Regions from separate parts of the Cryptosporangium phraense genome, predicted to be linked through region 2. Evidence: riboswitches for the same ligand, from Rfam matches in the RefSeq annotation. Region 2 holds a riboswitch; each other region holds the start of a gene.
What was found. A riboswitch is a leader RNA that binds a small molecule or an ion and turns the genes downstream of it on or off. The one in region 2 is predicted to bind cyclic di-AMP.
Positions count from the first base shown of each region.

Region 1 (10,533 bases), on a different contig from region 2:
CACGCTCCGGACGCCGATCCGCCGATCGACCTCGACGTCCTGGCAGGCGTAGATCAGGTCGAAGCCGCCGATCCAGGTGCCGACCGCGAGCCCGAGCACGAACGCCGCCCACGACCAGTGCCCGGTGACGCCGATCCAGGCGCCGAGCGGAGCGATCGCCTGGGCCAGCCCGAGGAACGCCTGCGGGAAGTCCGTGAAGCGCTTCGCGTACGAGTAGATCGTCAGGAAGAACAGCGCGATCGGCGAGAGCACCAGGCAGAGCCAGCCCAGCCAGGCCGCCGAGGCCAGGAACACCACCAGCGCCACGACCAGGCCGACCCAGGCCGACCGCACCGACAGCGCCCCGGTGACGAGCTCCCGCTGGGCGGTGCGCGGGTTCTGGGCGTCGATGCGCCGGTCGATGATGCGGTTGGCGGCCATCGCCACCGTGCGCGCCGCGACCATCGCGATCGTGATCACGAGCAGCGTCAGCCACTGCACCGACCGGCCCTCGGTTCGCATCGCGGTCAGCGCGGCCACGTACGCGAACGGCAGCGCGAACACCGAGTGCTCGATCATGACCAGCCGCAGGAAGGCCTTGACCTTGTTCGGCGCCTCGACCGTCTCGGTCACAGGCCCAGCTCCCGCCAGCGCGCGTCGACCTTCGCGACCACTTCGGGGCTCATCCGCATCTCCTCCGGCCAACCCCGGTGGTAGCCCTCGGTAGGCAGCTTGCGGGTGGCGTCCACCCCCAGCTTGCCACCCCAGAACTGCTGGTAGGACGCGTGATCGAGGTGATCTACCGGACCCTGGGTGAGCAGGATGTCGTGCGCGTAGTCGACGTTGCCGAACGCCCGGAACGCGACCTCGCGGTAGTCGTGCACGTCACAGTCGGCGTCGACCACCACGATCAGCTTGCAGAGCGAGAGCAGCCCGGCGCCCCAGATCGCGTTCATGACCTTCATCGCGTGCTTCGGGAACCGCTTGTCGATCGAGACGATGCAGCAGTTGTGGAAGACGCCGGCGTCGGGCAGGTCGTAGTCGACGATGTCGGGGATCATGAACTTGATCAGCGGCAGGAAGATGCGCTCGGTGGCCTTGCCGATCGGCCCGTCCTCCTGGGGCGGCTGGCTGGTGATGATCGACTGGTAGATCGGCTTGCGCTGCGTCGTCATGCACTCGACGTGCAGCACCGGGAAGTCCTCGACCGGGGTGTAGAACCCGGTGTGGTCGCCGAACGGGCCCTCCGGGGCGCGCTCGCCCGGCTCGAGGTACCCCTCGAGCACCACCTGGGCGTGCGCGGGCACCTGCAGCGGCACGGTCAGGCAGTCGACCATCTCGACCCGCTCGCCGCGCAGGAAGCCGGCGAACAGGTACTCGTCGATGTCGCCGGGGAGCGGCGCGGTCGCGCTGTACGACACGGCCGGGTCGCAGCCGAACGCGATCGCGACCGGCAGCCGCTGGCCGAGACGCTCGGCGACCGCGTGGTGCGCGGTGGAGTCCTTGTGGATCTGCCAGTGCATGCCCAGCGTGTTCCGGCTGTGCTGCTGCAGCCGGTACAGGCCGAGGTTGCGCGCGCCGGTCTCCGGGTGCTTCGTGTGGGTCAGGCCGAGGTTGTGGTAGATCCCGCCGTCTCCCGGCCACACCTGCAGGCCCGGCAACCGGTCGAGGTCGACCGCGTCGTCCTTGTAGACGACTTCCTGGCTGGGCGCCGTCTTCACCCGCTTCGGGGGGACGTTCTTCAGCTGGGTGAGTTTGCCCAGCGCCTCGCGGAAGCCGCTGAAACCCTGGGGCAGCTCGGGCTTGAGCAGACCGGCGATGCGCTGCCCGATCTCGTCGAGATCGTCGACGCCGAGGGCCAGGGCCATCCGGCGCTCGGTGCCGAACACGTTCATCACGATCGGCATCTCGCCGCGCGTCGGGTTCTCGAACAGCAGGGCCGGACCGCCGTCGCGCACCACCCGCTGGGTGATCTCGCTGATCTCCAGCGTCGGATCGACCGGCGCGGTCACCCGCTTGAGTTCACCGGCCTTCTCCAGCCGCTTCAGGAACTCACGAAGGTCGGTGTGGGCCATGAACACCAGTATTCATGGCCCACCGACCTCTCGCTTCTAGGGGCGGCCGGCCCCGGCGTACGGCATGTTCGCGACCTGCTCGACCTGGACCGGCTGGCCCTCGGTCGGCGCGTGCACGACCTGGCCGTTGCCGATGTAGATCGCCGAGTGGTGCAGGTCGGAGTAGAAGAACACGATGTCGCCCGGCTGCAGGTTCTCCCTGGAGACGTGCTTGATCATGTTGTACTGCTGGTGGGCCGAGTGCGGCAGGTTCACGCCGACCTGCTTCCAGGCCATCATCGTCAGGCCCGAGCAGTCCCACTGGTTCGGGCCGGCGCCGCCGAACACGTACGGCTCACCCTGCTGCGCCAGCGCGAACTGCACCACGACGGCCGCGTTACCGCTGGCCTGCCCGTTGTACGTCGCGGTCTGGTACGAGCTGCCGTACTGCTTGGCGTAGGCCGAGCGACGGATCTGCTCCCACTTGTCCTGGTCCTTCTGGATCGACTTGCGCTGCGTGTCGAGCTGCTTCTCGATCCGCGTCGCCGTCTGGACCTGGAGGTCGACCTTCTTCTTCGTCCCGTCGAACTGCGCCTGGTACGCCTTGGCCTCGGTGATCGTCTGGCGCTGCTGCGCCGACAGCCACTCGACGGTCGCGAGCTGGTCCAGGAAGTCGGCCGGCGAGCCCGTGTCGATGATCGACGAGGAGAGGCGCATCCGACCGTCGCGGTACGCGGCGGCGGCGATCTTGCCGACCGCGTCCTGGGACGCGTCGAGCTTGGCCTGCGACGCCGACAACTGACGATTCAGCCCGGCTTGCTGCGTCTTGACCCGCTTGAGCTGGACCTTGGCGCTGTTCATCTGCTCGTTGACTTTGTCCATCTTCACACCGAGCGCGTCGAGTTGCTTCTCGGCTTCGGTGAGCGACGGAGCCGCACTGGCGCCGCCTGCCGGCAGCAACGCCACGCTCAGCACGGCGGCGACGACGCTGACCAGAACGATCGGACGACGAGCGTGAGTCCGTAAGGGCCTCACTGGCGCGGCACTCCTCACTCCCACTAGGCCGCTTACCGGGTTAGCTGACGGGTTCGGGCGGGAGCTGCCCTACCGCCTCGACGGCGGATTCACCCCGGGAACTCGGTTCCCCGGTTCTTGCGATTCAGCGGCGACTGCCCGACGCCATCCATGGTGAACGGCGGACGTTCGGAGAGTCGTGGGACACGGTAGGCCATGTGTTACTCGCCGGTCCAGCCTCGTCCGGCTTTCTGAGTGAACGTCTAACAGAGGACAGCGCCGAGTAGTTAGTCCACTCCGGAGCGCTGGCTTAAGCGCCTCTTAATGCGGTTACGTCGTCGCATCGTTCGAACGGCGGATGATTTGCTCCACTGTGGATCGCCGAACGGAGGACCTCGCGGCCGTGACGCCTGTGGCGCCCGATACGCCCGTTAGCTACCGCCCAGATTCCGACTTTTGGGGTAATTTGTCGGTAACGAGCGCAGTACCGAGGGGGACGAGACCATGGCTCAGCAGACCGAACACGAGGACGTGGTCGTGGTCGGCTGGCTCCGAGGCGACGACTACGAAGCCGCCCTCGCCTACCGCCGCCGAGAAGACCTCCCCCGTCCGGCCGATCAGCCCAAGTCCTCCGACGAGCCGACCCCGGAACGCCGCTGACGGCACCCAAGAATTAAGGTTTCACGACCTCGCCCTGAAGCCTCCGAGTGGCGCAGCCCACACCGCACTGGTGCTCCGCACAGAGCCCCTTGGGCTCACAGCCCGGAGTACGAGTGCAGGCCGCTCACGGCGAAGTTGATCACGTAGAGGTTGATCATCATCGTGATGAAGCCGAGGACCGCGATGAGGGCGGCCCGGCGACCGCGCCAGCCCGTGGTCGCCCGGGCGTGCAGGTAGGCCGCGTACACGACCCAGGAGATGAACGCCCAGGTCTCCTTCGGGTCCCAGCCCCAGTACCGGCTCCACGCCGCCTCGGCCCAGATCGCGCCACAGATGATGGCGAACGTCCAGATCGGGAAGCCGAACGCGTGCAGGCGGAAGGACAGTCGCTCCAGACCGTCGGCCGCAGGCAGGTGCCGACCGACGCCGAACGGGAAGCCGGGGGACTTCGCCGGGCGCCCGGCCGCGATCCGCCGGTCGTAGCCCTCGCGCAGCAGGTACAGGATCGCGATGACGCCGGCGGTCAGGTAGATCCCCACCGAGATCGACGCGGCCGACACGTGGATCCACAGCCAGTACGAGTTCAGCGCGGGCATCAGCGGCCCGGCGTCCACGTACAGCACGGTTCCGGCCAGCCCCAGCAGCAGCACGACCGGCAACATCACGAACATGCCCAGGTACCGCACCGGGCGCCGGGCCGAGACCACGAGCCAGGTGATCGTGCCGACCACGCACGCGACCGACACGAACTCGTACATGTTGCCCCACGGCACCCGACCGGCCGCGATCCCGCGCGCGGCCAGGCAACCGATCTGCGCGAGCGCGCCGAGAACCGCCGCCGCCACCGCGAACCGCCCGAACCAGGCCGCCCGCCCCCCGGTGATCGGCGCCCCGCCCCCGGCCCCCGTCCCGGTACCGGCCGCGGCGCCGACCGGCCCGGCCGGGGACACCGGCGCGTCGCCCGACGGACCTCCGGCCCCGACCAGCACCCGCGTCCGTTGCGCCGGGGTCGCGGCGCGGGCCGCGACCAGACCGCGCCGCCCGAAGGCGAACTCGATCGCGTAGCCGAACATCGCCACCGTGTACGCCAGGATCGCGACGACGAGCAGCGTGTTCGAGAGATCAGCGAGCTGGACTTCGGTCACGACGATCCTTCTTTCCCCACGGCGACCGACTCCTTGGTGTCGGCCGGTACGTCAGGTGGCGATTGAGCGGCGACCAGCCGCTGGGACAGCGCATCGAACTCGGAGGCGAACCGGTCCGGATCGGTCCGGGCCAGGCCGCCGACGGCCATCCGGCCGTCGGGCGAGATCCGGACGAACAGCCGACGCCGCCGGACGGTCAGCGACGTGATCAGGCCGAGCAGCATGAACACGGCCGCGACGAGCACGATCTTCTCGCCCGGGTCGTGCCCGACCTGGACGGTCATGAACTCCTTCACGCCGACGAACTGCAGCTTGGTGCCGTCGTCGAGCGTCCAGGTCTCGCCGACCGAGAGCTTCTTCGAGCCGACGGACTTCAGCGCGCCGCTGTCGACCTGGTTCTGGTCGATCGAGTACACCGACCGCGGGATCCCGGAGTCGAGTCCGGTGTCGCCGCGGTACCCGACCAGCGTCACCGCCGGGTCCTCCAGCTTCGGGCTCACCGACTGGATCGGCGGCCCGGACGCCGGCGCGGTCGGCAGGAAGAAGCCCGTGAACGCCATCTGCACGTTCCGCGCCCGGGACGCCGACTTCGGGTCCTGGTTCGCGTCCGGCAGGACGAACGCGCCCTCGCTGGTGAGCTGCGAGTCCTGCGGCAGGAACGCGGGCGACTCCTCGAACACCGTGCCGTACTTGTCGGTGTAGCGCAGCACCGGCGCGTACCCGTGGTTGATCAGGTAGACGTTCGCGCCGTCGAGCCGCAGCGGGTGGTTGACCTTGAGGTCGTACTTCTCGTCGGGGTTCTGGCTGTACGCCTGGTTGCCCTGGACGTACTCGACCTTGGCCAGGAAGTCCTCCGGCTGCCCGTTCGCCTGGTACGTGCCCTGGAAGTCGTCCAGCTGGACGCAGAACGAGGGGAGGGCGGCGTCGCGCATCCGGGTGCCGGGCGTGAACGAGTCGTAAGCCTGCACGGTGTCGCAGAACGCGTTGCCCTCGACCACGAGGACGCTCGCCTTCCACCCCCACAGCGACCCGGAGGCCACCCCGACCAGCAGCGCGACCAGCGCCACGTGGAACGCCAGGTTCCCGGTCTCCCGCAGGTAGCCCTTCTCGGCGCTGACCGTCACCGCGCCCGTCGGCTCGGTGCGCACGACCGTCCGCCAGCGGTTGCGCGTCAGCGTCCGGCGGACCGCGGTCGCGACCGCGGCCGGCTCGCCGCCGGTCTGGCCCGAGGCCGAGACCGGCAGGCGGTCCAGGTTCCGCGGGGCGGCCGGTGGCCGTCTGATCAGAGCTCGGCTGTGGACGCGTATCCGCGGCACCAGACAGCCGACGAGCGAGACGAACAGCAGCAGGTAGATCGCGGCGAACCAGGGCGAGGCGAAGACGTCGAACGCGGAGAGCTTGTCGAGGAACGGCGCGAGCGTCGGGTGGTCGACGAAGTACCGCTCGACCTTGGCCTGGTTCAGTGCGCGCTGCGGGAACGTGCTGCCCGGTACGGCGGCCAGCGCGAGCAGGAACAGCAGCACCAGCGCGGTGCGCATGCTGGTGAGCTGACGCCACCACCGCCGGGGCGCGGCCGCGAGCGCGTTGAACCCGCCGGGTCCGCGACCACCCGGCTGGTCGCCGTCCGGGTCGGTGCGGCCGACCCGACGGTCTTCCCGCGCGGTGGCGTCTTCCGGGGCGGTCGCGAGCCCGGTCAGCGCCTCGGTCTCGTCGGCGACCTCGGGCCGGGGCGGAGAGGCCATCAGAGCGTCACCCCACCGGCGCCGAACACGCTACGGACCCAGATCACCAGGTCGTCCCAGGCGCCGAACAGCAGCAGCGCACCGACCGCGATCAGCAGCACGCCACCGATCCGGACCACCCACGCACTGTGCCTGCGCACGACCGCGAACGCCCCCAGCACACGCCGGAAGCCCAGCGCGAACAGCACGAACGGCACCCCGAGCCCGACGCAGTAGGCCAGCGCGAGCAACGCACCCCGCCCTCCTCCGCCCTGCACGAAGGCCAGGCTCAGCACCGCGCCGAGCGTCGGGCCGACGCACGGGATCCAGCCGAGCCCGAACACCGCACCGAGCAGCGGCGCACCGGCCAGCCCGGAGGCCGGCAGCCAGCGCACCCGGGCCTCCCGCTGCAGGCCGGGCAGCACGCCCAGATAACCGAGCCCGAACACGATCACCAGCGCACCGACGATCCGCTGCAGCGTCGCCTGGTGCTCGTACAGGAACCCGCCGAGCCCACCGGCGGCGAACGCCACCAGCGTGAACACCGCGCTGAACCCGGCCACGAACAGCAGGCTCCCGGCCAGCAGCTTGCCCCGGGCCTGCGTCTTCGTGGGCCGGGTCGCCAGCGCGACCCCACCGCCGCCATCGACCGGGCCGCCGGCCTCGACCGGCCGCCCGGACGGGTCGGTGCCGAGTGCGGCGTCGAGATCGGCGCCCGCGATCCCGGTGACGTACGAGACGTAGCCCGGCACCAGCGGCAGCACGCACGGCGAGAGGAAGCTGACCAGCCCGGCCAGCGCGCTCACCCCGACCGCGACGACCAGCGGCCCCTCGGTGACCAGCTCGGGCAGGCTCATTTCTCCGCCGCCACCCGCTCGACCACCGGCTGCAGCTCGTCGTCGAGCAGCCCCTTGCGGAACACTGCGGCGATCCTGCCCTGGCGGTCGACGATGATCGTCGCCGGGATCGCGTTCGGCGGCACCGCCTTGAGCTGCAACGCGACCCGCCCGGCCGAGTCGAACAGGCTCGGGTAGGTCATCTTGAAGTTGACGTCGAACGCCTTCGCCCGCGACTCGGTGTCTTTCACGTTGACGCCGACGAACCGCACGCCGCTCGCCTTGGTCGCGGTGTAGACGCGCTCCAGGTCGTCGGCCTCGGCCCGGCAGGGCGCGCACCACGAGCCCCAGAAGTTGAACACGACGACGTCGCCGCGGGCCTGGTCGAGCGCGAACGTGCCGCCGTCGAGCAGCGTGCCGGAGATGTTCGGCGCCTGGGTGCGGTCACCGGCGTCGTAGAACTTCGACGCCCCCGACCCGGCGACGAACCGGTTGGATCCCCCGGACTCCTGGTCGACGGCATCGGCCCCGGTCGAGCAGGCCGCCAGCGCGGCCAGCGCGGCCAGGGCCACTCCGCGGGCAATCCAGGCAAACATAGGGTCAGGCGCCTCGCTCGGTCTGCGCGGTCTTCGACTGGGCGATCAGGGGTGCGGCCGGGTCGGCGTACTCGAGGCCGACGAACTCGTCGTCCTCGAACCGCACCGACGTGACGCTGGCCAGCGCGCACTGACGACGACGGGGGTCGTGCCAGAGCGTCTTCTTCTCCAGGTGCCGCCGCAGGATGACGATCGGCGACTGGTGCGAGATGCACACCGCCTCGTGACCGGCCGCGGCCTTCCGGGCGTCGGTGACGATCGAGAGCATGCGCGCGGCCTGCTCCCGGTACGGCTCGCCCCAGGACGGACGGAACGGGTTGCGCAGGTAGTGCCAGTACTTGCGGTGGCGCCAGAGCCCGTCGCCGGGCCCGAACGGCTTGCCCTCGAACAGGTTCGTCGCCTCGATCAGTCGCTCGTCGACGGTCGGCTCGAGACCGAACTGCTCGGCGAACGGCTCCATCGTCTGCTGCGCGCGCTCCATCGGGCTGACGAACAGGTGCGTGACGTCGCGACCGGTCAGGTGCTGCGCGGTGACCTTGGCCATCTGCTCGCCGAGCGGCGACAGCTTGTAGCCGGGCAGGCGTCCGTAGAGGATGCCGCCCGGGTTGTACACCTCGCCGTGCCGAATCACGTGCACGATGGTCGTGACCGTCAACTCAGTCTCCCGTCCGAGCCTCTGCCGCAGCGCGGGCCGCCACCGGCAGCGCTGCCGCGATCCGGCCCAGAGCTTCCTCGTCGTGCGCCGCCGACAGGAACCATGCTTCGTAGGCGCTGGGCGGCAGGTAGACGCCCTCGGCCAACATCGCATGGAAGAACGCCGCGTAGGCCGCGGTGTCCTGCCGCCTCGCGCCGTCGAAGTCGAGGACCTCGTCGGCCGAGAAGAACACCGAGAACAGGTTGCCAGCCGCCTGCACCCGGTGGGGCACACCGGCTTCAGTCAACGCCTCGGACGCCAACCTGGCCACTCGTCCGGCCGAAGCGTCCACCGCGGCGTAGACGTCGGCCGTCGCCGCGCGGAGCGTGGCCAGCCCGGCCGCGCAGGCCAGCGGGTTCCCGGACAGGGTGCCGGCCTGGTAGACCGGCCCGGCCGGAGCGAGCGCGGCCATCACGTCGGCCTTACCGCCGAACGCGGCGGCCGGGAGGCCGCCGCCCATCACCTTGCCGAACGTGAACAGGTCGGGGACGACCCGGCCGCCGGAGGCACCGAACCAGCCCGCCGCCGAGATCCGGAAGCCGGTCATCACCTCGTCGCTGATCAGCAGCGCGCCGGCACCGGTGCAGAGCTCGCGCATCAGCACGTCGAAGCCGTCCACCGGAGGGACGACGCCCATGTTCGCGGGCACCGCCTCGACGATCACCGCCGCGATCTCGGCCCCGAACTCGGCGAACGCCTCCTTCAGCGCGTCGGCGTCGTTGTAGGGCAGGACGATCGTGTCGGCCGCGCTGGCCCCGGTGACGCCGGGCGTGTCCGGCAGCCCGAACGTGGCGACGCCCGACCCGGCCGCGGCCAGCAGCGAGTCGACGTGACCGTGGTAGTTGCCGGCGAACTTGACGACCTTGCTGCGGCCGGTGACGCCCCGGGCCAGCCGGATCGCGCTCATCGTGGCCTCGGTGCCGGAGTTGACCAGCCGGACCTGCTCGACCGGCTCGACCCGGCCGACGATCTCCTCGGCCAGCTCGACCTCGCCCAGGCTCGGCGTCCCGAAGCTGGTGCCGCGGGCGGCGGCCTCACCCAGCGCGGCGACGACGTCGGGGTGGGCGTGCCCGAGCAGGAGCGGCCCCCAGGAGCACACCAGGTCGACGTATTCGCGGCCGTCGGCGTCGAACAGGTAGGGGCCGTGGCCCCGGACCATGAACCGCGGGGTGCCGCCGACCGCACGGAACGCCCGCACCGGCGAGTTCACCCCGCCGGGCACGACGGTGCTGGCGCGCGCGAACCATTCGGCCGAGAGGGGCGCGTCGTCGGGATAGCTCACCGGGCCATTGTGTCAACTACCGGCCGTAGACGTCTCGCCGGGGCCGTGGTGACGCGCACATCCGGTAGCCGAAGGTGCGGATACAGTCGTATACAGGGGACTTGGGTCGCTCCCCGAGACCCCTGACGACTCCCGAGGAGCCCGCCGTGTCCGCTCAGCCCGTGGAATTTCCACTGCGTCCGACACCCGACGAGGCTTACGCGCTCATGGTGGCCGGCAACGCCCGGTTCGCCGCGGGCACCCCGGCCCGCCCCAACCAGGACGACGCCCGGCGGGTGCAGCTCGTCGCCGGTCAGGAGCCGTTCGCGGCCGTGCTCGGCTGCTCGGACTCCCGGGTACCGGCCGAGATCGTGTTCGACCAGGGCCTGGGCGACCTGTTCGTGTGCCGCACGGCCGGCCCGATCATCGACTTCGCGGTGCTGGGCAGCATCGAGTTCGCGATCACCCAGCTGCACGTGCCGCTCGTCGTCGTCATGGGCCACGAGCAGTGCGGAGCGCTGAAGGCCGCCGCCGAGACCGCGTCCGGCACCCTCGACCCGAGCGGGTCGGTGC
Region 1 is NZ_VIRS01000058.1:7,460-17,992, reverse strand. It holds gene mqnP (menaquinone biosynthesis prenyltransferase MqnP) at 1-612, opposite strand, end outside; gene FL583_RS38425 (menaquinone biosynthesis decarboxylase) at 609-2,054, opposite strand; gene FL583_RS38420 (C40 family peptidase) at 2,091-3,068, opposite strand; cyclic di-AMP (ydaO/yuaA leader) riboswitch at 3,083-3,208, opposite strand; gene FL583_RS40650 (hypothetical protein) at 3,552-3,707, shown strand; gene ccsB (c-type cytochrome biogenesis protein CcsB) at 3,803-4,852, opposite strand; gene resB (cytochrome c biogenesis protein ResB) at 4,849-6,594, opposite strand; gene FL583_RS38405 (cytochrome c biogenesis CcdA family protein) at 6,594-7,430, opposite strand; gene FL583_RS38400 (TlpA family protein disulfide reductase) at 7,427-8,005, opposite strand; gene FL583_RS38395 (histidine phosphatase family protein) at 8,010-8,660, opposite strand; gene hemL (glutamate-1-semialdehyde 2,1-aminomutase) at 8,662-9,981, opposite strand; gene FL583_RS38385 (carbonic anhydrase) at 10,143-10,533, shown strand, end outside.
Region 1: it holds a riboswitch for cyclic di-AMP, as region 2 does, so the genes downstream of both, FL583_RS38420 (C40 family peptidase) here and FL583_RS41175 (C40 family peptidase) in region 2, are expected to answer to the same signal.

Region 2 (10,533 bases):
ACCGCGTTCTTCGCCAACGATCGTTCGACCGACGCCAGCCGGCACCTGACGACGATGCTGGCCTACCTACTTCTTCCCGAGATCTTCTTCTACGGTCTGTCCGCGCTGCTGGGCGCCGTGCTGAACACCCGGAACGAGTTCGCCGCGCCGGCCTGGGCGCCGATCCTGAACAACGTCACGGTCGTCACCACCGCGGTCGTGTTCCTGCTGATGCCCGGCCCGGCGACGCTGAGCCCCTCGACGATCACCGGCGCCCAGGTCGCGGTGCTCGGCGTCGGCACCACGCTCGGTATCGCGCTCCAGGCCTTCGTGCTGTGGCCGTCGCTGCGCAAGGTCGGCTTCCGCTGGAAGTGGCGGTTCGATCTGCGCGGCTCCGGCCTGGGTGAGGCGGCCCGGCTCGGCGCCTGGATGTTCGTCTACGTCGGCGTCAGTCAGCTCGGCGTGCTTCCGGTAATCAAGATCGCGAACTACGCGGGCACCCGGGGCGGCCCGGGCCCGCTCATCCACAACAACGCGTTCCTGTTGTTCATGATGGTCCACGGGATCGTCGCGGTGAGCATCCTCACCGCGCTGCTGCCCAGGATGAGCTCGGCCGCGGCCGACCGGAACTTCCCCGAGGTGACCCGGAACCTCTCGCTCGGCGCGCGCCTCTCCTCGGTCGTCCTGGTGCCCGCTACGGCGGCGTATCTCGTCCTGGGCATCCCGCTGGCGGTGACCGCGTTCCGCTGGGGCCACTTCAGCCAGGACCAGGCGATCGCGACCGGCTACGCGACGATGGCGGCCGCTATCGGCCTGGTGCCGTTCGCGATCAGCCAGATGCAGATCTTCGCGTTCTACGCCCTGCGCGACACGAGGACGCCCGCGCTGCTGAACATCCCGGTCGTCGTGGCCAAGCTCGCGTTCGACCTGGGCGTGCTGTTCTTCGTGCCGACCGACTACGTCGTCGTCGGGCTGCAGTGCGGTAACACGGTCTCGTACCTCGTCGCGGTGTTCGTGTCGGGGCGGTACCTGAAGCGCAGCCTGGGCGGCCTGGAGACGATGGCCGTGACGCGGACGCTGAGCCGCCTCGGGATCGCGGCCGCGGTCGCCGGCCTGATCAGCTGGGGCGTCGCGTACGGCATCCAGGCCGCGCTGGGCATCGGCAAGGCGGGTTCATTCGTCTCGCTGGTCGTCGCGGGGATCGTCCTGGTAGGCGTCTACGCGGTTCTGGCTCTCCGGCTCCGGGTCGCCGAAGTCGTCGAGCTCGCTGACACCGTGAAACGACGCCTACCCGGCCGCTGACGTCTCGGACGGTAACCGTCGACGCGGTGTAGTTCTAAACACTGACGGTTATCCACAACCGCCGCGGTATTTCCGTGACGAACGCCACCCTGCGGATACCGTAGGTAGTGGTTGTCGACGCCCACTACGCCCTGTGAGATAGCCGGTCGTTCGTCCGGTTCGATTTTCCAACCCGTCACGGGTTGCACAGCGTTGTGTCACCGACTCGCGACGCGACGAGAACCACATCAGCGGTACGTGAAATCGGCGTGAAGTCGTACTAACTTCACAGATCGACTGTGATGCACGTCGCAAAGCACTGGCAACTCCCACGAGGCGCAGGTTCAGTTCTTCGCGGCAACTGACGCGGCAGCCACGCCGCGCACACCGCAGGATTCGCACGCCGAGCCCTGTCCACGAGATCCGCGGTGTCCCTTCGAGTAGCCAACCAAATGGACAGGGACGGGGGACCCAAGAAGTTCGGGGTCGCCGGAACCACGATTCCGAGTGCGACCCCTGGGGTGAAGCCGCACAGCACGCGGCCGGGCAATCAACCTTCCCGCCCGAACCCGACAGCTCACCTCGCAGGCGTGCAGGAAGGAATCTCCTTGCATACGGTGCATTCCCCTCGGTGTGCCCTGCCCGCGAAACAGTACGAACGTTCTGATGAATTGGATCAGTCTGTCTCGTACGCGGACAAAACCACCGGCGGTGCTCGCCACCGCGCAACCTCTGGCCCCAAACACCGCGCCGCCTCCCGGCGCGCGACCGTGGTGGCCGGAGTCCTCGCAGGATCCCTCGGTGTTGGTCTGATCGGTGTCGCTGCCTCTCCGGCTGCGGCGGCGGATTCGGCCAGCGCACGGCTCTCCGGAGCCACGTCCGTCGGCACCGGGTCACGGACGACGCTGCACGCGATCGGGACGGTCAGCGGTAACCCCGCGTCGTTCAAGAAGTTCACGCTGCAGTACCAGTCCAGCGCGGGCTGGAAGTCGGTCAGCACGAAGACCGCGCGCAAGTCCGGTCAGATCGAGTGGACCGTCACCATCGGCGGGAACTCGAACTGGCGAGTGGTGCTGGCCGTCACCAGCGCGCACAAGACGCTGTCGCCGAACCACTACGTCAAGGCGGTGTCGAACGGGAACGCGGTCGTCAAGGCCGCGGCTCGTCAGGCCGGCAAGATGTACAAGTTCGGCGCGGCCGGCCCGAACAACTTCGACTGCTCGGGCCTGACCCAGTACGTCTACAAGCAGTTCGGGAAGAGCCTGCCGCACAGCGCGACCCAGCAGACGAAGTACGGGCGCGCGGTCAGCAAGTCGGCGAAGCTGCCCGGCGACCTGATCCTGTTCGGTAGCGGTAGCTACTACTCCCACGCCGCCATCTACGCCGGCGGCAGCTACATGTGGGACGCGTCGACGACCGGCCAGCCGGTGGCGAAGCGCAAGATCTGGAGCAACACGTACGTCGTCCGCCGTCTCGTCTGAGTCTGAGAATTTTCTTGGGTGAGACACAGCGGGGCGGGACCGGTGCGCGAGCGCCGGGACCGCCCCGCGGTCGTTCCCGACCGGTGTGAACTGCCGCGACACCCGATCGGGCCACCTCGGACCGACGTGCATCGCCGCGCTAACGTGATCGCCGAGATCACTCACTCGTTATGAGTGCTGTTCATCCTGTGGCGTACGACGCGCCGGAACAGGCAGGATGGACCTGTCCCCAGTAGCCGCCGCACGGCCTACCCTGAGGGGCGGAGCGGTCGATACTGCGGGAGGGCGGGTTGTGACACAGGTCGGCGCGCCCGTTCAGGGCGAGGTGCTGGCGGGCCGGTACCGGCTGGAAGAGGCTCTGTACGCCGATGCGGCGTCCGGGCACGCACTCTGGCGGGGTACCGACAATCTGCTCAACCGCACGGTCTCCATCGAACTGCGGGTTCCGGGCGGAGAAGCCGCCGAACAGATGATCGCCGAGGCGGTTGCCGCCGGGCGCATCGTCCATCCGTCGGTGATCGGGGTCTACGACGCCGTCGACGAGGGCCCGCGTGCCTACGTCGTCCGCGAGTGGGTCCACGGCCAGACGTTGTTCGACACGCTCGCCGCCGGTCCACTGCATCCGGCGCGCGCGGCCGCGCTCGTCCGCAACACGGCCGACGCGCTCGCCGGCATCCACGCCACCGGCCACGCCCACGGCAACCTCACGCCGTCGACGGTCCTCATCGGTAACGACGACGAGGTGACGCTCGTCGATCTCCACCTGGGTGGGCCGGGGCAACAGCCGTCCGACATCAGGGCCCTCGGCGGCCTGCTCTACGCGGGCCTGACCGGTCAGTGGCCGGACGTACTTCCCCCGCACCGCACCGGCCTGCCCGACGCCACCCGCGTCGACGGACGGATGTGCTCGCCGCGTCAGATCCGGGCCGGCATCCCGGGTTACCTCGACGCGCTGACGATGGACCTGCTCGACCCGGCCGTGCCGCCGCCCACCGCCGCCGATCTGGCGAGCGAACTGCGCCGGTACGACGTCGCCGACCCGGCATTGAGCGCGCTGGCCGTGCTGGCGCCCGAGCCCGACACCGGCGGCCCGCGCTGGACGCGTATCGGCGTGCTCGTCGTCGGCGTGCTGGTCGTGATCGGCGTCATCGTCGGCGTCGCGGCGCTGGGGCTGCCGAACTTCGGTGGCGGTGACGAGGGGTCGGGTCCGTCGACCAAGCCCAGCACGTCCGCACCGGCCCAGGCCACCGGCGGCCCGGTGAAGATCGTCCGGGCGACGCTGCTCGATCCGCCGGACGGCGACTTCGCGGAAGCGAAGGACCTCGAGAACGCCATCGACGGCAAGACGAGCACGTCGTGGAAGACCGACCAGTACAAGAGCGCGAAGCTGGGCAACTTCAAGCCGGGCATGGGCATCGTGCTCGATCTGGGCGGCAACAAGAACGTCTCCAGCGTCACGATCGGGTTCGACCACGCGGGCGCGACCTTCGAGTTGCGGGCCGGTACCGAGCAGCCGAGTTCGCAGCCGACCGACATCACCCCCTACAAGGTGATCGCTCCGTCGCAGTCGTCCTCCTCGGGCAGCACCACGGTGAAGCTCTCGAAGCCGGTCAGCACACCGTTCCTGGTCGTCTGGCTCACCGACACCGGGACGAACGACCGCGGTAAGTACCAGGTCGCCATCTCCGAGATCACGGTCAAGAGCTGAGCCGTCCACCTTCCGGTGGCCGGCAGGCTCTACTCTCTGCGTCCATGCGACCGCCGCACAGCGGGCTCGACGACCGGGGCCTGCTGCACGCCCACGTGCAGGGGGACCCCGACGCCTTCGCCGAGCTCGTGCGGCGACACCGGGACCGGCTCTGGGCCGTCGCCCTCCGGACGATCGGCAACGCCGACGACGCCGCCGACGCTCTCCAGGACGCGCTGCTCTCCGCCTACCGGTCGGCGGCCAGTTACCGCGGTGAGGCGGCCGTCACGACCTGGATGCACCGGATCGTGGTCAACGCCTGCCTCGACCGGGTACGTCGGCGCCAGGCCCGCCCGACGGTGCCGCTCCCCGAGGACGACCGCGCACCGGCCGCGCCGAACGACCCGATTGCTTCACGTGAAACGGCGATCGACGTGCAGGCCGCGCTGGCCGAGCTCCCGGACGAGCAGCGCATCGCCCTGGTGCTGGTCGACGTCCAGGGCCACCCGGTCGCCGACGTCGCGGAGATGCTGGGGGTGGCGGTCGGCACGGTGAAGAGCCGCTGCGCCCGGGGGAGGGCCCGGCTCGCGCTGCGCCTCGGGCATCTACGGAACCCCGACGGCGGACAACACGTCGAACCCACGGAAGGAGGTGCTCGGTGACACCGTCCGAACTCGATCAGCTGGCGGACTACGCCGAGGGCCTCCTCGACGGCACTCCGGACGCCGATGTGGTGGCCGGCCGCATCGCCGACGACCAGGAGTGGGCCGACGCCTATCGGCAGCTGACCGCGGTCACGACCGCGCTCGGCGACCTGCCCGACGTCTCGATGCCCGACGACGTCGCCATGCGCCTCGACGCGGCGCTGGCCGCCGAGCCGCCGCTCCAGCCCACCGCTCAGCCCGCCGCCCGGGCCGCTGAGACCGACGAGGACGGCCCGGCGGGGCCTTGGGTGGCGTCGGACCCGTCCACGGACCGGCTCAGCGCGCAGCGGGCCCGCCGGGAGCGGGCCACCAGGATCGGCCAATGGATCGCCGCCGCCGCCGCAGTCGTGGCGATCGGCTTCTGCGGGGTGTCGGTGGTCCGGTCGAACGCGCTCAACAGCGACGACTCCGCGACGACGTCTTCGGCCGGCGACAGCAAGGCCGGGCCGAGTGTGCTCTCGGCCCCGTCCGCTCCGCGAAGCGTCCACGTCTCTGGTATTTCGTATTCGGTCGGGGAACTCGGGCCGCAGGCCCGGGCCATGCTCTCCGGGCCGACCGAGGCAGCGGCCTCGCCGCGCGCGCCCGGACCCTCGACCGAGGCCGCACCCGCACCCGCGTCGTCGGCCGCGTACCCGGCCGCGCTGAGGCGCCTGCGGGACCCGGCCGAACTCGCCGGCTGCCTGGGCGCCCTCGGCCTCGGCGAGCCGCTGGCGGTCGACTACGCCACCCTCGAAGGCGCGCCCGCGATCGTCATCGTCACGCCGGACGCCGATCCGAATCAGCTCGTGGTGGTGGCCGCCGGAGCCGACTGCGGCGTCGGCGGAGCCGGCGACGAACGGGCCCGCGCCACCGTCGCACGCTGAACCGCCACCCGGGAATGCGGGCACCTACCATGGCGTTTGCGTGACTGTCACGGCGATCAGGAGGAAGACGTGGGTAGCGAAGAGATCCGGAACGTGATCATCATCGGGTCCGGTCCGGCGGGCTACACCGCAGCCGTCTACACCGCCCGGGCGTCTCTCAAGCCGCTGGTCTTCGAGGGCGTCCAGTCCGGTGGCGCGCTGATGACCACCACCGAGGTCGAGAACTTCCCCGGCTTCCCGGGTGGCATCGACGGCCCGGACCTGATGGACAACATGCGTAAGCAGGCCGAGGCTTTCGGCGCTGAGCTGCTGACCGACGACGTCACCGAGGTGGACCTGTCCGGCCCGATCAAGACCGTGAAGGTCGGCCAGCGGGAGTACAAGGCCCGCGCGGTCATCCTCGCGACCGGTTCGGCCTGGCGCCCGCTGAACATCCCCGGCGAGCAGGAACTGCTCGGCCACGGCGTGTCGGCCTGTGCGACCTGTGACGGCTTCTTCTTCAAGAACAAGAAGATCGCGGTCATCGGCGGTGGCGACTCGGCGATGGAGGAGGCGACGTTCCTCACCCGCTTCGGCGACACGGTGACGATCGTCCACCGGCGCGACGAGTTCCGCGCCTCGCAGATCATGGTCGACCGGGCCAAGGCCAACGACAAGATCGACTTCCGCGTCAACAGCGTCCCGACCGAGATCCTCGGTGACGGCGGCAAGGTCGTCGGCGTCCGCCTGAAGGACACCGTCACCGGCGAGGAGTCGACGCTCGACGCCGAAGGCGTCTTCATCGCGATCGGCCACACCCCGCGTAGCGCGCTGTTCGAGGGCAAGGTCGAGGTCGACACCGAGGGCTACGTGAAGGTCGACGCTCCGAGCAGCCGCACCAACGTGCCCGGCGTGTTCGCGTGTGGTGACCTCGTCGACCACACGTACCGGCAGGCGATCACCGCGGCCGGCACGGGTTGTGTGGCGGCCCTCGACGCCGAGAAGTACGTCGCCGCGCTGACCGAGTAATTCCCGTATCACCCCGCAGAAGGAGCAAGGAATGGGTAACGCCAAGGCCGTCACGGACGCCAGCTGGACCGCTGACGTCCTGCAGAGCGACAAGCCCGTCGTCGTCGACTTCTGGGCCGAGTGGTGCGGACCGTGCCGCAAGGTCTCGCCGGTCCTCGACGAGATCGCCGCCGAGCTCGGTGAGCAGATCCAGCTCGTCAAGCTCAACATCGACGAGAACCCGAACACCGCCCGCGACTACGGTGTGATGTCGATTCCGACGATCACCGTGTTCAAGGGGGGCGAGCAGGTGAACTCGATCATCGGCGCGCAGCCCAAGGGTCAGATCGTCAAGATGATCGAAAGCGCTCTGTAACCTTATGACCTGCTAAAGCTCCGGTCGCGAACTGCGACCGGAGCTTTCGCTTTGTTCGGACGGTCCGGTCGCGGCGGTACAGAGCGTCGATTCAGGGGCACATAGCCGACACGCGACTCGCCGTGGCGCGCTACGGTGCGCTGTCGTGGCCGCGACGCGTTACGGTCGTTGGTCGCGGCCCTACGCCGGTCCGGAGCCCTCCGGCCGGTTCCCCTTTTCGGTTCCCCCGACCGAAGGGTCGCGGATGGAAGGAGCGAGCTGACCCCATGCAGTTCATCAAGCGTGGCACCACGGGTCCGGCGGCCGCTGAGGTCAAGTCGACGCTGGTGACTTTGGGGTTGATCGCTGATTCCGGGCCCGAATCGCCGGACGACGTGTTGTTCGACGCGGTGTGCGAGCTCGCGCTGCGCGAGTTCCAGCAGTCCCGCGGCCTGAGCGTCGACGGCGTCGTCGGGCCGGAGACCTGGCGATCGCTGGTTGCCGCCCGCTGGCGGCTCGGCGACCGGGTGCTGCACCGCTCGGTGAGCGAGCCGATGCTCGGCGACGACGTCCGGACGCTGCAGGAGCGGCTGCTCGAGATGGGCTACGACGTCGGCCGCGCGGACGGCATCTTCGGCCAGCGCACCGAGACCGCGCTGCGCGCGTTCCAGCGCGAGGTCGGGCTGGCCGCCGACGGCACGATGGGCACGCTGACGATGCGTGCGCTGCGCCAGCTGGGCCGCAAGGTCGTCGGTGGGCGTCCGCAGCTGCTCCGCGAGTCGGCGATGCTGTACCACGCCGGGCCGGCGCTCTCCGGCAAGCGCGTGGTCATCGACCCCGGCCACGGCGGCAACGACCCGGGCATGATGGCCCAGGACGGCCCGATGACCTGGACCGAGGCGAACCTCGTCTACGACCTGGCCAACCGGCTCGAGGGCCGATTCTCGGCGATCGGCGTCCGGGCCGACCTCACCCGCGGCCGCGACCACGAGCGCACCGGGGCCGAGCGGGCCGCGCTGGCCAACACGCTCGGGGCCGACCTGCTGATCAGCCTGCACATCGACAGCAACCCGAACCCGGCCGCCAACGGCGTCGCGACCTACCACTACGGCACCGGGTCCGGCGTCAGCTCGACGGTGGGGGAGCGGCTGGCCGGGCTCGTGCAGCGGGAGATCGCGGCTCGGACCGGGCTGCTCGACGGCCACACGCACGCGAAGACCTGGGAGATCCTGCGGCTCACGCGCATGCCGGCCGTCCAGATCGAGTTGGGCTACCTGAGCTCGCCGATCGACCGGCCGCGGCTGATCGACCCGGCGTTCCGCGACACGGTCGCGGAGGCGATCCTGATCGCCGTGCAGCGGGTGTTCCTGCCGGTCGAGGCCGACGTGAAGACCGGATCTCTGGACCTGTCGGCACTGAAGGCCATGCAGTTCAGCTAGAGCGGTGTGCTGGTCCCAGGGCCAGCGACGGGCTCATCGAGCCCAGGAGCTTCTCCAGCGCGTACTCGACGTCGGACTTCCAGGAGAGCGCCGTGCGCAGGTCGAGGCGGAGCCTCGGCCAGCGCGGGTGCGGCCGGACGGTCTTGAAGCCCACCGCGAGCAGGTAGTCGGCGGGGACCAGGCACTGCGGCTGGTCCCAGCGGGCGTCCGCGAACGCCTCGATCGCCTTCACACCGCGTTTGGTGAGGTCTTTGGCCACTCCCTGTACCAGCATGCGTCCCAGGCCGCCTCCGACGAACTGAGGCATGATGTAGGCCGTCATGAGGAGTGCGGCGTCGCCGCTAACCGGGCTGGTCGGGAAAGCCACCGACCGCGGGACGTAGGCCGGCGGGGCGAACAGCACGTAGCCGGCGGGGACGCCGTCGACGTAGGCGAGCTTGCCGCAGGATCCCCATTCGAGCAGCGTGGACGAAATCCAGGCCTCTTTTTCGAGCGCGGGATCACCGCATTCGATCGCCCGATCCTGGCTGACCGGATCGAGCTCCCAGAACACGCAGGAACGGCACCGGGTGGGAAGGTCTTCCAGCGTGTCGAGCGTGAGGCTGACCAGCCGACGTGACATCAGCGGATCGACCTCCCTCTGCGTCCTGGATTCGGGGCTGCCCGATTGATCATGGTAAGGGGGTCACCGGTGGCGCGAAAGGGTTGGGCGCGCCGGTCGGTACTCTGGCTGCTGGACTCCAGCGGCTAAATGCCTTGTTCATCGCGGGTGCTGGAGTCGCAGAATGCTCGACGGCACTGTCGATGCGGAAGGCGAGCGCATGAGCGGTACGACACTGGACGACTACACCGATCGCTATGCCGGGCGTATGCGCGGCATGACCGTCTCCGAGGTTCGGGCACTGTTCGCAATGGCGAGCCGGCCGGAGATCGTGTCGCTGGCCGGTGGGTCGCCGTTCGTATCCGCACTCCCGCTCGACGAGATCGCCGACCTGACCGCTGCACTGATCCGCGACCGCGGCGCCGAGGCCCTGCAGTACGGCACCGGCCAGGGCGACCTGCGGCTGCGTGAGCTCGTGTGCGAGGTCATGGCCGTCGAGGGCGTCATCGGCTCGGCCGAGGACGTCGTCATCACGGTCGGCTCCCAGCAGGGCCTCGACCTGATCGCCCACCTGTTCCTCGACCCGGGCGACGTCGTGCTCGCCGAGGGTCCCTCGTACGTCGGAGCGCTCGGGACGTTCGCCGCGGCCGAGGCCGAGGTGGTGCACGTCCCGATGGACGCTTCCGGTCTCATACCAACTTCTTTGGACGAGACCCTGCGCCGCCTAGCGGCTGAGGGACGGCGGGTGAAGTTCCTGTACACGGTGCCGAACTTCCAGAACCCGACCGGGGTGACGCTGACCGAATCGCGTCGGGACGCGGTCGTGGAGCTGGCCGAGAAGTACGACCTGCTGATCATCGAAGACAACCCGTACGGGCTGCTCGGCTTCGAGGAGGGGCCGGGTCAGGCGCTGCGGGCCCGCTCGTCGGACCGGGTGATCTACCTGGGGTCGTGCTCGAAGATGTTCGGCGCGGGCCTGCGTACCGGCTGGGTGTTGGCGCCGCCGGCCGTCCGCGAGAAGCTCGTGCTGGTGAACGAGTCGCAGGTGCTGAGCCCGGCCATGCTGACGCAGATGATCGCGTCGGAGTACCTCGGGAAGTACCCGTGGCGTGAGCAGCTGAAGGTGTTCCGGGAGATCTACCGGGAGCGCCGTGAT
Region 2 is NZ_VIRS01000026.1:72,665-83,197, reverse strand. It holds gene murJ (murein biosynthesis integral membrane protein MurJ) at 1-1,281, shown strand, start outside; cyclic di-AMP (ydaO/yuaA leader) riboswitch at 1,693-1,866, shown strand; gene FL583_RS41175 (C40 family peptidase) at 2,034-2,741, shown strand; gene FL583_RS29685 (protein kinase family protein) at 3,034-4,449, shown strand; gene sigM (RNA polymerase sigma factor SigM) at 4,494-5,090, shown strand; gene FL583_RS29675 (hypothetical protein) at 5,087-5,995, shown strand; gene trxB (thioredoxin-disulfide reductase) at 6,065-7,003, shown strand; gene trxA (thioredoxin) at 7,035-7,358, shown strand; gene FL583_RS29660 (N-acetylmuramoyl-L-alanine amidase) at 7,625-8,776, shown strand; gene FL583_RS29655 (GNAT family N-acetyltransferase) at 8,769-9,398, opposite strand; gene FL583_RS29650 (aminotransferase-like domain-containing protein) at 9,598-10,533, shown strand, end outside.

Region 3 (10,533 bases), on a different contig from region 2:
CAACTTTTCCCCGCCCGGCGCGAGCCAGGCCGCGAAGATCGGCGGGTACCCGTCCGGCCCCGGTGCGCTCGCCCCGCGGAGCACCAGCGACGCCTCGTCCGGGGGAATCGTCCAGGAACCGCCGGTCGCCTCGGCCAGATCGTGCCCGTGGATCAGCAGCTCGCCCAGGATCACCGCGCTGACCGGCGTCACCGTGGTGCGTCCGCCGCCGTGGAAGCGGAAGCTGAGGTCGTCGGGAAACCCGCGGAGCACGGCGAAGCTCGCCGGACCGTCGGCCTCGAGCAGGGAGGCGAGCACGGCGAGGTCGCGCTCCGGGGTCTCGGCCAGAACCGTGGCGTTCAGCGCGGCGGTCTCCTCCGGAGTCCTGCTCCGGCGCCGGTCACCGAGCGCCCGCCGGTAGACCGTGAGCACGTGCGCGACCAGGTCGGCCACCGACCACTCCGGACAGGCGGGCACGGTCCGCCCGCCCGCCCCGGCCGGGGTCGCCCGCACCGACGCGACGAACCGCGAGTGCGCCCGCTCCAGTGCGTCCTCGATCTCCGCGCGCATCGAGCCCTCCCTCGCTCAAGTCTGGAGCATCAGGGTTGCTCCAGTCTGAAGTACCGGCAACCGGAGCCGCACCACCTACGCGATCACGCCGGATCGAGCGACGAATCACGCGCCGCTCTCACCGCGATGATCGAGCGATTCGAGCGTCGGGTGGAGCCGTCGACGCGGCCGCGAGTCGAGTGACGTAAATTCTCGCTCGTCGCAAGGGCGCGATCTCGGCTCGTAGTCACCGGATGCCACAGGGTAGTCAGGTGGTCTACCGTGCCTCATCCGGCCGGGTGAGGTGTCGCTGGACCCCTGCCCTCGGGGCGGTGTTCACCGGTACGGTCGGCCGAAGGCCGGTGGGGGATCGAGAGGCGCTAGTGACGGCGGTGTTTCCAGTGACGGCGGCGACCGACCGGGTCGAGGCATTACGTAGTCGCGTGTCGCGCTTCGCCGACTATCTATCGGCGGTGCGAGCGCTCTCCGCCCGCCCGGCCCGAACGCTCGACGCGGCCGAGTCGGTCGTGTGGCAGGCGACCCTTCCGGCCGGGAAACCGGGCTGCTGGCTCGCCGGTGACCCGATCCCCGAGACCGAACCCGCGCCCGAGGCCGAGCGATGGCTCGAGCTCCGTCGTCCGCCGCGGCCGCGTCCGCCGGACCTGCCGGCCGTCGTCCGCTCGCTCCTCGACGGCACGGTCGACGACCCCCGCCGCCGCCCCGCGCTCCGCGAGGGGTGGCGCGAGATCGCGGCCGAGCGCGACCCCGACCTCGATCTGGACGCCGTCGAGCCCGCCGTCGACGAGTGGCTGGCCCGGCTCTGGCAACCCTGGTCGATCAAGGCGGCCGAGGCCGACGCGGTCCGTGGCACGTATTCGCGGCTGGTCGAGCTCCGTCAGGCGGCCGTGCGGCTGGAGGCCTCGCACGAGCTGGTCTGGGGCTTCGGCCTGTTCCGCGGCCTGGTCGGCGGCCTGACCGTCGAAGACCCGCTGCTGGCCGCGCCGATCTCGATCGACGTCGACCCCGACTCCGGCGCGCTCACCGTGACGCCGACCGGCGAGCTCCGGCTGCAGACCGACGCGTTCGAAGCGCTGCCCGACGCACCGGACGCCCGCCTGCACGACCTGGCCGGCCCGGGCGGCGCGATGAGCCTCGACCCCTGGGAGCAGGCCGCCCGCACCGAGTTCTACCGCTCGGCGCTGCGTCGTCTCGGCCTGCCACCGCGGGTCGTCCGCCACGACGCCCAACTCGCCGAGCCGCACATCCGCGACACCAGCCTGCTGATGCTCCGGCCCCGGCGGACCGCGCTGGCCGGGTTCCTGGGCGATTTCCGGGCCGCGCTCGCGGCCGGGCACGTCCCGTCCGGGTCGCTGGCCGCGCTGCTGGCCGACGACCCGTCGACGCTCGTGCTGCCCGACGACCCGCCCGAGCAGTGGCAGTCGATCGGCGAGCGGCTGCTGTTCCCGCTGCCCGCGAACCTCGAGCAGGAGACGATCGCGCGCCGGCTGGCCCGGCAGCGGATGGTCGCGGTGCAGGGCCCGCCCGGCACCGGCAAGACCCACACGATCGCGAACCTGATCTGCCACCTGGTCGCGCACGGCCGCCGGGTGCTGGTCGTGTCCCATCGCGACGAACCGCTGGCCGAGGTGCGCGACAAGCTCCCGCAGGCGCTGAAACCGCTGGCGATCAGCGTGATGGGGTCCAGCGCCAAGCAGCTGGGGCAGCTGGAGACCGCGGTCCGCCAGCTGCAGGCCGAGGCCGGCGCGCTCGACCAGGAGGCCGCGGCCGAGAGCCTGGCCGAGCTCTGGGCCGCGCTCGACACCGCCGAGCAGGACCTGGCCGGCAGGTACAACGCGATGCGCACGGTCGCCGACCGCGAGAGCAGCACGTTCCTGGTCGACGGCGCCGAGGCGACCGCGGTCGAGGTGGCCGAGTGGCTGTGGGCCAACGAGGCCCGGCTCGCGCTGGTCGCCGACACGATCGACCCGTCCGCGCCGTTCCCGCTCACCGACGCTGAGTTCGCCGAGTTCACCGTGCTCACGAACACCTACCGGCCGGAGGACCTGGGCGACGCCCAGCGCCGGCTCCCGGAGCGGGAGTCCCTTCCCGACGGCAGCCGGTTGGCCCGCGCCGACGAGCACAGCGAGTCGCTGCGCCAGCGGGTCGGTTCGCTCGCGTCGCTCGGCGTCGACATCAACGCGGTGCGGTCGGCCGGACGTCCGACGATCGCCGGGACGGCCGACGAGATCTGGCGGATCGCCCACCGGGCCCGGGCCTACCAGCCCTGGCAGTGGCGGCTCGCCGGTCGGCTCGCGGTCTCGCCGGCCTGGCGTGAGACCTGCCAGGCCGAGGTCGCCGGCTGCACCGAGATGCTCACCGAGACCGCCCGCTGGCGCAGCGTCCTGGCCGGACGCGCGGTGCAGATCCCGGACGAACTCTGGGCCGACCCGCGTCAGCTCCGCACCGACCTCGACATGCTGCGGCTACGCCTGGTGGAGGCGCGCGGGGTCAGCCGTCTGATCCACCGTCGGCTGGCCTCCGTCCGGGACGAGATCCGCGTCGACGGCGCTCCGCTGCGCACGGTCGACGACGTGGACGCCGCTCTCGCGACCGTGCGGCTGGACTGGGCCCGCCACCGCCTCACCGAGCGCTGGAACCACTTCGTCGCCGAGCTCGACGGCCCGCAGGCGCCCGACGACCCCAGCACGGTCGAGGTGATCGGCGGGTACCTGCGCGAGGTCGGGGACGTCGTCGACATCGGGCTGCGCTACTGGCCGACCGTGCGCGACCGGCTGGCCCCCTACCTGCGGGCCGGCAACCCCGGCGAGGCCGACTGGGCCGACCCGAACGCGCTGGCCACGGTGGCGACGCGGGTCGCCGAGCTGGTGGCGGTCTTCGACAGCGACGACGCCGAGCGCGAAGGCCGGGCGGTCCGCGCGGTGCTCGACGAGGCGCTGCTGGACGCCAACGCGTCGCCGCACTGGCGCGAGCTCGACCGGGCCTGGGCGACCGGCGACTACGACCTCTGGGAGGCCGTGCTCGCGGACGCCGACCGGCTGCGTGCCGCCGGTCCGGCCATGCAGCGCTGGCAGGAGCTGCACGCGTCGCTGGCCACCGTGGCGCCGCTGTGGGCCAGCCGGATCGCCGCCGAGGGCCGGCTGCCCGACCCGGCGACCAGCCACCAGGCCTGGAACTGGCGACGCGCCGACACCTGGCTCCGGCTCGTCATCGGGCCGGAAGACACCGGCGCGCTCGGGCGGCAGGCCGACGCGCTGCGCGAGCGGGCCCGGGAACTGGTCGGCGAGCTGGCCACCCGGTCGGCCTGGCTGGCGGCGGCAGGCCGGATGGACGATCAGGCCCGCGACGCGCTGGCCGGCTGGGCGTCCGCATTGCGCAAGGTCGGAAAGGGATCCGGACGCCGGTCGGCCGGCTGGACCGCGCTGGCGCAGCAGCACATGCGGGACGCGGTGGCCGCGGTACCGGTCTGGATCATGTCGGTCGACCGGGCGGTGGCGCAGTTCACCGGCGGGACGACGCCGTTCGACGTGGTGATCGTCGACGAGGCGAGCCAGTGCGGGCTGCTGTCGATGCCGGTGCTGTCGCTGGGGACCAGGGCCGTCGTCGTCGGCGACGACCGGCAGATCGGGCCGTACGCGATCGGGCTGGCCCACGACGAGGTGGCCCGGCTCGGGCAGGACCACCTGGGTGACCTGCCGTCGTGGCCGCTGTTCGACGTGACGACGAGCCTGTACGACCACGCGGTGCGCCGGTCGCCGGAACCGCTGATGCTCACCGAGCACTTCCGGTGCGTGCCGGAGATCATCTCGTTCTCCAGCGAGCAGTGGTACGACGGCACGGTCCAGCCGCTGCGGGCCGACCGCGGCAAGCTCGACCCGGTGCGGGTCGTGCGGGTGCCGGGCATGCGCGAGAAGCGCGACCGGTACGGCGAGGTCAACCTGGCCGAGGCCGACGCGCTGGTCGCGACGATCTCCCGGCTGGCCGCCGACCCCGAGTACGCCGGGCTGACGTTCGGCGTGATCAGCCTGCTGGCCAGCAGCGGGCAGGCGCAGTACATCAACGAGCAGCTCGTGCGTCACCTGGGCGAGCAGGAGATGGCCCGGCGGGCGCTCAAGGTCGGCGACTCGTACACGTTCCAGGGCGCCGAGCGGGACGTGATGTTCGTCAGCCTGGTCGTGTCCGACCGCGACGAAGCGCGAGCCGCCTTCACCGGGGCCGACCACCACCGCCGGGTCAACGTCGCCGCGAGCCGGGCCAAGGACCAGATGTGGGTGTTCCACTCGGTCGGCCCGGAGAACCTCCATCCGGACGACGCCCGGGCCGCGCTGCTGCGGTACTGCGCGGCGCCGAAGCTCGGGCTGGCCGCCGTGGCGGCCGAGCCGATCCCGGACGAGACGCTGTACGCGGCGTGCGAGTCCGAACTGGAGCGGTCGGTCCTGCGCCGGCTGCTCGACCTGGGCGTGCGTCCGGCCGTGCAGTACCCGATCGGGCGGCACCGGGTCGACTTCGTGCTGCCGACGAACGACGGGCGCCGGCTGGCGATCGAGTGCGATCACGGGCGGTACCGGGGTGCGGCCCGGTGGGCCGAGGAGATGCGTCGGCAGGCCGTGCTGGAGCGGGTCGGCGGGTGCGTGTTCTGGCGGGTGCGCGGCACGCTGTTCGCCCGCGACCCGGACGCCGCGCTGGCCGGCCTCTGGCCCCTGATGGACGACCTCGGCCTCCTGCCGGAGGAATCCCGCTGGCTGGTGGCCCGCGACCCGGCCGAGCCGGCCGAGGACGCCCAGCCGGCCTGGCCGGCCGAGGACGCCCAGCCGGCCTGGCCGGCCGAGGACGCCCAGCCGGCCTGGCCGGCCGACGAGACCCAGCCTGCGTATGACGAGCAGCCGGCCTACGACGAGCAGCCGGACCGCGAGGCGCAGCCGGCCCGGTCGGCCGACGAGGCGGAGACCGAGGTGACGCCGGTCGACGAGGCGCCGGCCGAGGAACCGATCGATGAAGCGCCGGAGGACGAGGCTCCCCTCGTCGTCGCCGAGGCCAGGCCCGACCTCCCCGACGAGGCCACCGACCCTGAGGTCACGCTCCCGGCGGCCGAGGAAGATTCCGACGACCCGGACGAGTGGGCCGACGACTGGCCGGCCGAGACCCCCGCGCCCTACAACGACCTCACCGTCCTGCTCCCGATGATCACCGTGCCCGACCCGGAACCTGCCGACGACGAAGAGCCGGAACCGGCCATCGCCGGCCGCCTCGACGAACTCCGCACCGCGGTGCAGAACCTCGAACCCTCGATGGTCGACGCCCCCACGATCCCGACCCCCGACGAACTGCTCCGCCGCGACCCGTCCCACCCGGCGATCCGTCTCCCCGGCCTGGCCAAGACCGCCGACGCGGTACTCGTCCCGCTGACGCCCCCGGCGCTCCCCACCCGTCGCCCGACCTCCCCGGCCCCGGACGGCGCGGCCCAGGTCTCGCCGGCCGGTTCGCCGGTCAGCTGGTGGAAGGAACAGAAGGACGAACCGACCGACCTGACCCGTCAGCTCCCGGTGATCAAGGAGCCCGAGCCGGAACCGGAACCCGCGGTCGAGGTGTCGTACCAGGAGGTCGGCGCGATCCGCCCGGACGAGGCCCGCGCGATCCTGCGGGCCTATCGCTCGGGAGTGGACACCCCGGTGCAGCTGGGCGGCAAGATCGTCGGCTGGGCCTGCTACTACCCGGACGGCTCGATCGAGGCGCAACGCAACCGGGCCAACGTCGAGCTGATGCGTCAGGAAGAGGCGAGCACGGAGACGGCGGGCTGGCTGACCGCGGCGGAAGCGACCGCGATCGTGTCCGCGGCCGAGCAGGGCCAGGACGTCCCGGTCGTCGACCCGGCCTACGGCCCGGTCGGCCTGGTCCGCTTCACTCCGGACCCGGAGAGTCCCACGGTCCTGCTGCGACGGTCCTAGGCCCTGTCCTGCGAATCCGTGCTCGGCTGCGGCTCCGCTCAGCCGCCGCCAGGCCGCGTTGTCGGGATGTCCGGATACAACAGCTGCACCAAATGAGCGACAGCCGGACATCCCTCCGCCTTGCCTGACGACGGCTGAGCGGTGCCTCGCTGCGAGCGAGATTCGCAGGACAGGGCCTAGCCGCCCAGTAAGACCAGCAGGCGGTTCAGTGCCGGGAGGGCGGCCGCGAGCGCCTCGAGATCGTCGGATCCGAGCTGCTCGGCGGCGGCCGCGGCGATCCGGCGCCGGTGATCGGTGTACCCGTCGACGAGCTCGGTCGCCGACGCCGTCAGCGTGAGCCGGACCGCGCGGCGGTTCTGCGGATCGGGCAGGCGCTCCAGGTGTCCGCTGGCGGTGAGATCGCCGACCAGCGTGCTCACGGTGTTCGGCGCGGTGCCCAGCGCGGCCGCGACCGCCTTCACCCCGATGCCGGGCGCGTTCTGCACGACGCGTAACACTTCCATCTGCGCGGACGGGAGCGGCTCGTCCGGCAGGTCGCTCCGGGACGCCCGGCGAAGTGTCCGATGTAGCCGACCGAGCAGCACGCTCAGCTCGTCGGCGACCGCGCCCGGTGTGGCCGACATGACACTCCTTTGTGGTCATTTACGGCAGGCGTGACCCCCGCCACCTGCAGGAAGAGCCATGATGGCGGTCGCGCCGGGCGGCCCGCAGTCCTCCGTTCAGACCGACTCGGACGGCCGTACGCCAGGGGGTCCCGGCACGGCGACCGGGACCCCCTGCTTTCAGGTGTTCTGTCCGTCTATCCGATCAGGATCTTCTGTCCAGGATGGATCAGGTTGGGATCGGCGCCGATCAGGGCCCGGTTCTTCTCGAAGAGCACCTGCCACTCGACGTGGTGCGCGGCGGCGATCGTGACCAGGCTGTCGCCGGCCCGTACCAGGTACGTCGGCACCGCCACGACCGTCGGTTTCTGCGACGTGCTGAACATCCGCTGTGGCACGAAGTCCACCACCTCGACCGGACGCGTCACGACGGCCGACCGCACCGCGGTCACGCTCTTCTTCCGCTGTACGGACGAAGACGCCGACTTCTTCCACGTGTGCTTCCACGTGTCTTTCCACGTGTGCTGGGTCTTCTTCCGGTACGAGGTGTGCTCCCGGTACGGGTTGCCCGACCGCTTGTAGCTGCGGCTGGCCTCGTTCAGCGAAGTGGTGCGGTACCTCTTCTTGCTGTACCCCTTCTGCCCGCACGTCGGCCAGGCTCCGATGCCTTGGCTGCGTAGCACGCGTCTGGCGACCGTGATCTGTTCCAGGCGGGTCGCGTTGTTCGCGCTCGTCGCGAACTGGTGGCCGCCGTGGGCCCGCCAGGTCGACGAGGTGAACTGCAGGCCCCCCTTGAACCCGTTCCCGGTGTTGATGTTCCAGTTCCCTCCGCTCTCGCATTGCGCGATCGCGTCCCAGTTCACATCCGCGTTGGCCGGTGTTGCTCCGACGACCAGCGGTGTGATCCCCGCGAGACCGGTGGCCACGGCGAGTGCCAGGCCCCGTCCTAGCGGGTTCAGGCGCCGTGGCGCCCGATGCCGTCCACCCGCGTCACGCGGGCATTCGGCGTTGAGCTGGGTGGGATGGGAAGACTCCTTAGACATATCCGACCCTCTCCACGCCTACGAGGTGAGCTGTCGGGTTCGGGCTGAGTCGGCCCGGCCACGCTATAGGTGGCTTCACCCCGAGGCGTCGAACTGCGACGCCGGAAAGTGGGTCCCCCGCTCCTGCCGGAAGTTCGGGTCTCATCGCCCGGGGCAGGATTCGGCGTAGCCGGGCGTGAGGTCCGCGGTGAACGGACGAAAACGACAGAACCACAAAATAGGGTGAATGCCAAGTTACCCGCCCGTGATACAGAAAAGTGTCGCGCGAGACCATTAAGGCCTCAATGCGGTCCCTAGTGTTCAGCCGAATCGGTGTGAACCCAGAACGCGGGGATTTGGAGCGGTCTAAGGCGATTGACCGTGTAACTCCGGAAGGGAGTGGTAACACCACGAGGAACTCTTAAAGAGTCCTCAAGGGCCGGGTGCCGGAATGGGAGCACGCGTTCGCTTTCGACAAGATGGAGCGCATGCCTCTCGCTCGACACCGTCGTGGACGCACGAAGGGCCGAGTGCTCACCGCTGGATTGGGTGCGGCCGCACTGGGGTCGGCCGTCGTCATCGGCGGCACGAGCCTGATCGCGGCGAACGCGACCGGTCGCCCGGAACCCACCTGCGCCCCCACTGGATGCTCATCGTCCGAGGACCGCAAATCCAAGGGTGCGCGTGAGAGCGCTTCGCCAAAGCGGTCGGCCATCGCCTTACCGCCGGGTGTTCCGGCCTCGGCGAAGCCGACGCCCAAGCCGGTAAAGGCCGCCTTGGGCCCGCTCTACGTCGATTCCGAGGGCCAGGCCGTGGAGTGGGTGGCCGCGAATTCCGGCGACTCGCGGGTCGGCCTGATCCGGGACCGCATCGCTGATCAGCCCCAGGCCCGGTGGTTCGCGGTCGACAACCCCGGAGACGTCCGCGGCGAGGTGCGGACGTATGCCGCGCGGGCGGCGTCGAGAGGCCGGGTGCCGGTGCTCGTCGCCTACAACATGACGAACCGCGACTGTGGTGGCGCCAGCGCCGGCGGGGCCGACAGCGCGGACGGCTACCGCACCTGGATCGGCAATTTCGCGTCCGGCCTGGGCTCCGGGACGTCGATCGTCGTCCTCGAACCGGACGCGCTCCCGCACCTGACCGACTGCCTCTCCGCCGACGGCCATCAGGAGCGTCTCGACCTGCTCGGGTACGCCGCGAAGACGATCAAACAGCAGAGCCCCAAGGCGCGCGTCTACTACGACGTCGGCCACTCCGCCTGGCTCGGGCCGAGCGAGGCCGCGAGCCGCGCGAAACGGGCCGGAGCGGCCCGCTACGGCGACGGAATCGCGCTCAACACGTCGAACTACCGGACGTCCGGCGCCGAGGTCGCGTACGGCAAGCGGGTGCTGGCCGCGCTCGGCGGCGGGCAGCTGGTGGTCGACACGTCACGCAACGGCAACGGCCCGGCCGGCGACGGGGAGTGGTGCGACCCGTCGGGCCGCAAGCTGGGCCGCAACCCGACCACGGCCACCGGGGACGCCCAGGTGGCGGCGTATCTGTGGGTCAAGCGTCCGGGCGAGTCCGACGGGTGCAGCGGCGCGGCCGGGCAGTTCATCGCCGAGACCGCGTACGAGCTGAGCTCCTAGGCCGTCGGGGTACGGTAACCACGTGGCCGAGTTCCCGTCGTTGCACTTCCTCGGGCATTCGACGGTGCTGATCGAGCTCGACGGCGTCCGCGTGCTCACCGATCCGGTGCTGCTGCCCCGGGTGGCCAACGTGCTCCGGCGCACGGCCGCGCCGCTCGACCCGGCCCTGCACGCGAACGTCGACGCGGTCTGCATCTCGCACCTGCACGCCGATCACCTCGATCTGGCCTCGCTGCGCCGGCTGGGCCGCTCCACGCTGCTGGTGGTGCCCGAGGGCGCCGGCGAGTTCCTGTACCGCAAGGGTTTCCGGGAGGTCGTCGAGCTCGCCCCGGGCAAGTTCCACGACGTCGGCCGGGTGCGGATCACCGCCACCCCGGCCGTTCACGACGGCCACCGCCCGCCGTTCGGACCGCGCGCGCTCGCGGTCGGCTACGTCGTCGAGGGTGCGACGTCACGCGTCTACTTCGCCGGTGATACCGACGAGTTCGACGAGATGGACGACCTGGGCGCGCTCGGTCTCGACGTCGCCTTGATACCGGTGTGGGGGTGGGGGCCGAACCTCGGCCCCGGCCACCTCGATCCGAGCGGCGCCGCACACGCGACCGGTCGGCTCAAGCCGACGTACGCGGTACCGATCCACTGGGGGACGCTGCACCCGTTCGGCATCGGCCGGTGGATGCGTGCGCACCTGGTCGATCCGCCCCGTCGCTACGCCCAAGCCGTCACCGAACTCGGCCTGTCCACCCGTGTCCTGCACACGGAGCCGGGCTGCCGGGTGGAGGTGGCATGA
Region 3 is NZ_VIRS01000004.1:358,783-369,315, reverse strand. It holds gene FL583_RS08685 (maleylpyruvate isomerase N-terminal domain-containing protein) at 1-549, opposite strand, end outside; gene FL583_RS08680 (AAA domain-containing protein) at 1,002-6,491, shown strand; gene FL583_RS08675 (MarR family winged helix-turn-helix transcriptional regulator) at 6,668-7,114, opposite strand; gene FL583_RS42395 (LysM peptidoglycan-binding domain-containing protein) at 7,291-8,019, opposite strand; cyclic di-AMP (ydaO/yuaA leader) riboswitch at 8,138-8,284, opposite strand; gene FL583_RS08665 (glycoside hydrolase family 6 protein) at 8,604-9,743, shown strand; gene FL583_RS08660 (MBL fold metallo-hydrolase) at 9,766-10,533, shown strand; gene FL583_RS08655 (DedA family protein) at 10,530-10,533, shown strand, end outside.
Region 3: it holds a riboswitch for cyclic di-AMP, as region 2 does, so the genes downstream of both, FL583_RS42395 (LysM peptidoglycan-binding domain-containing protein) here and FL583_RS41175 (C40 family peptidase) in region 2, are expected to answer to the same signal.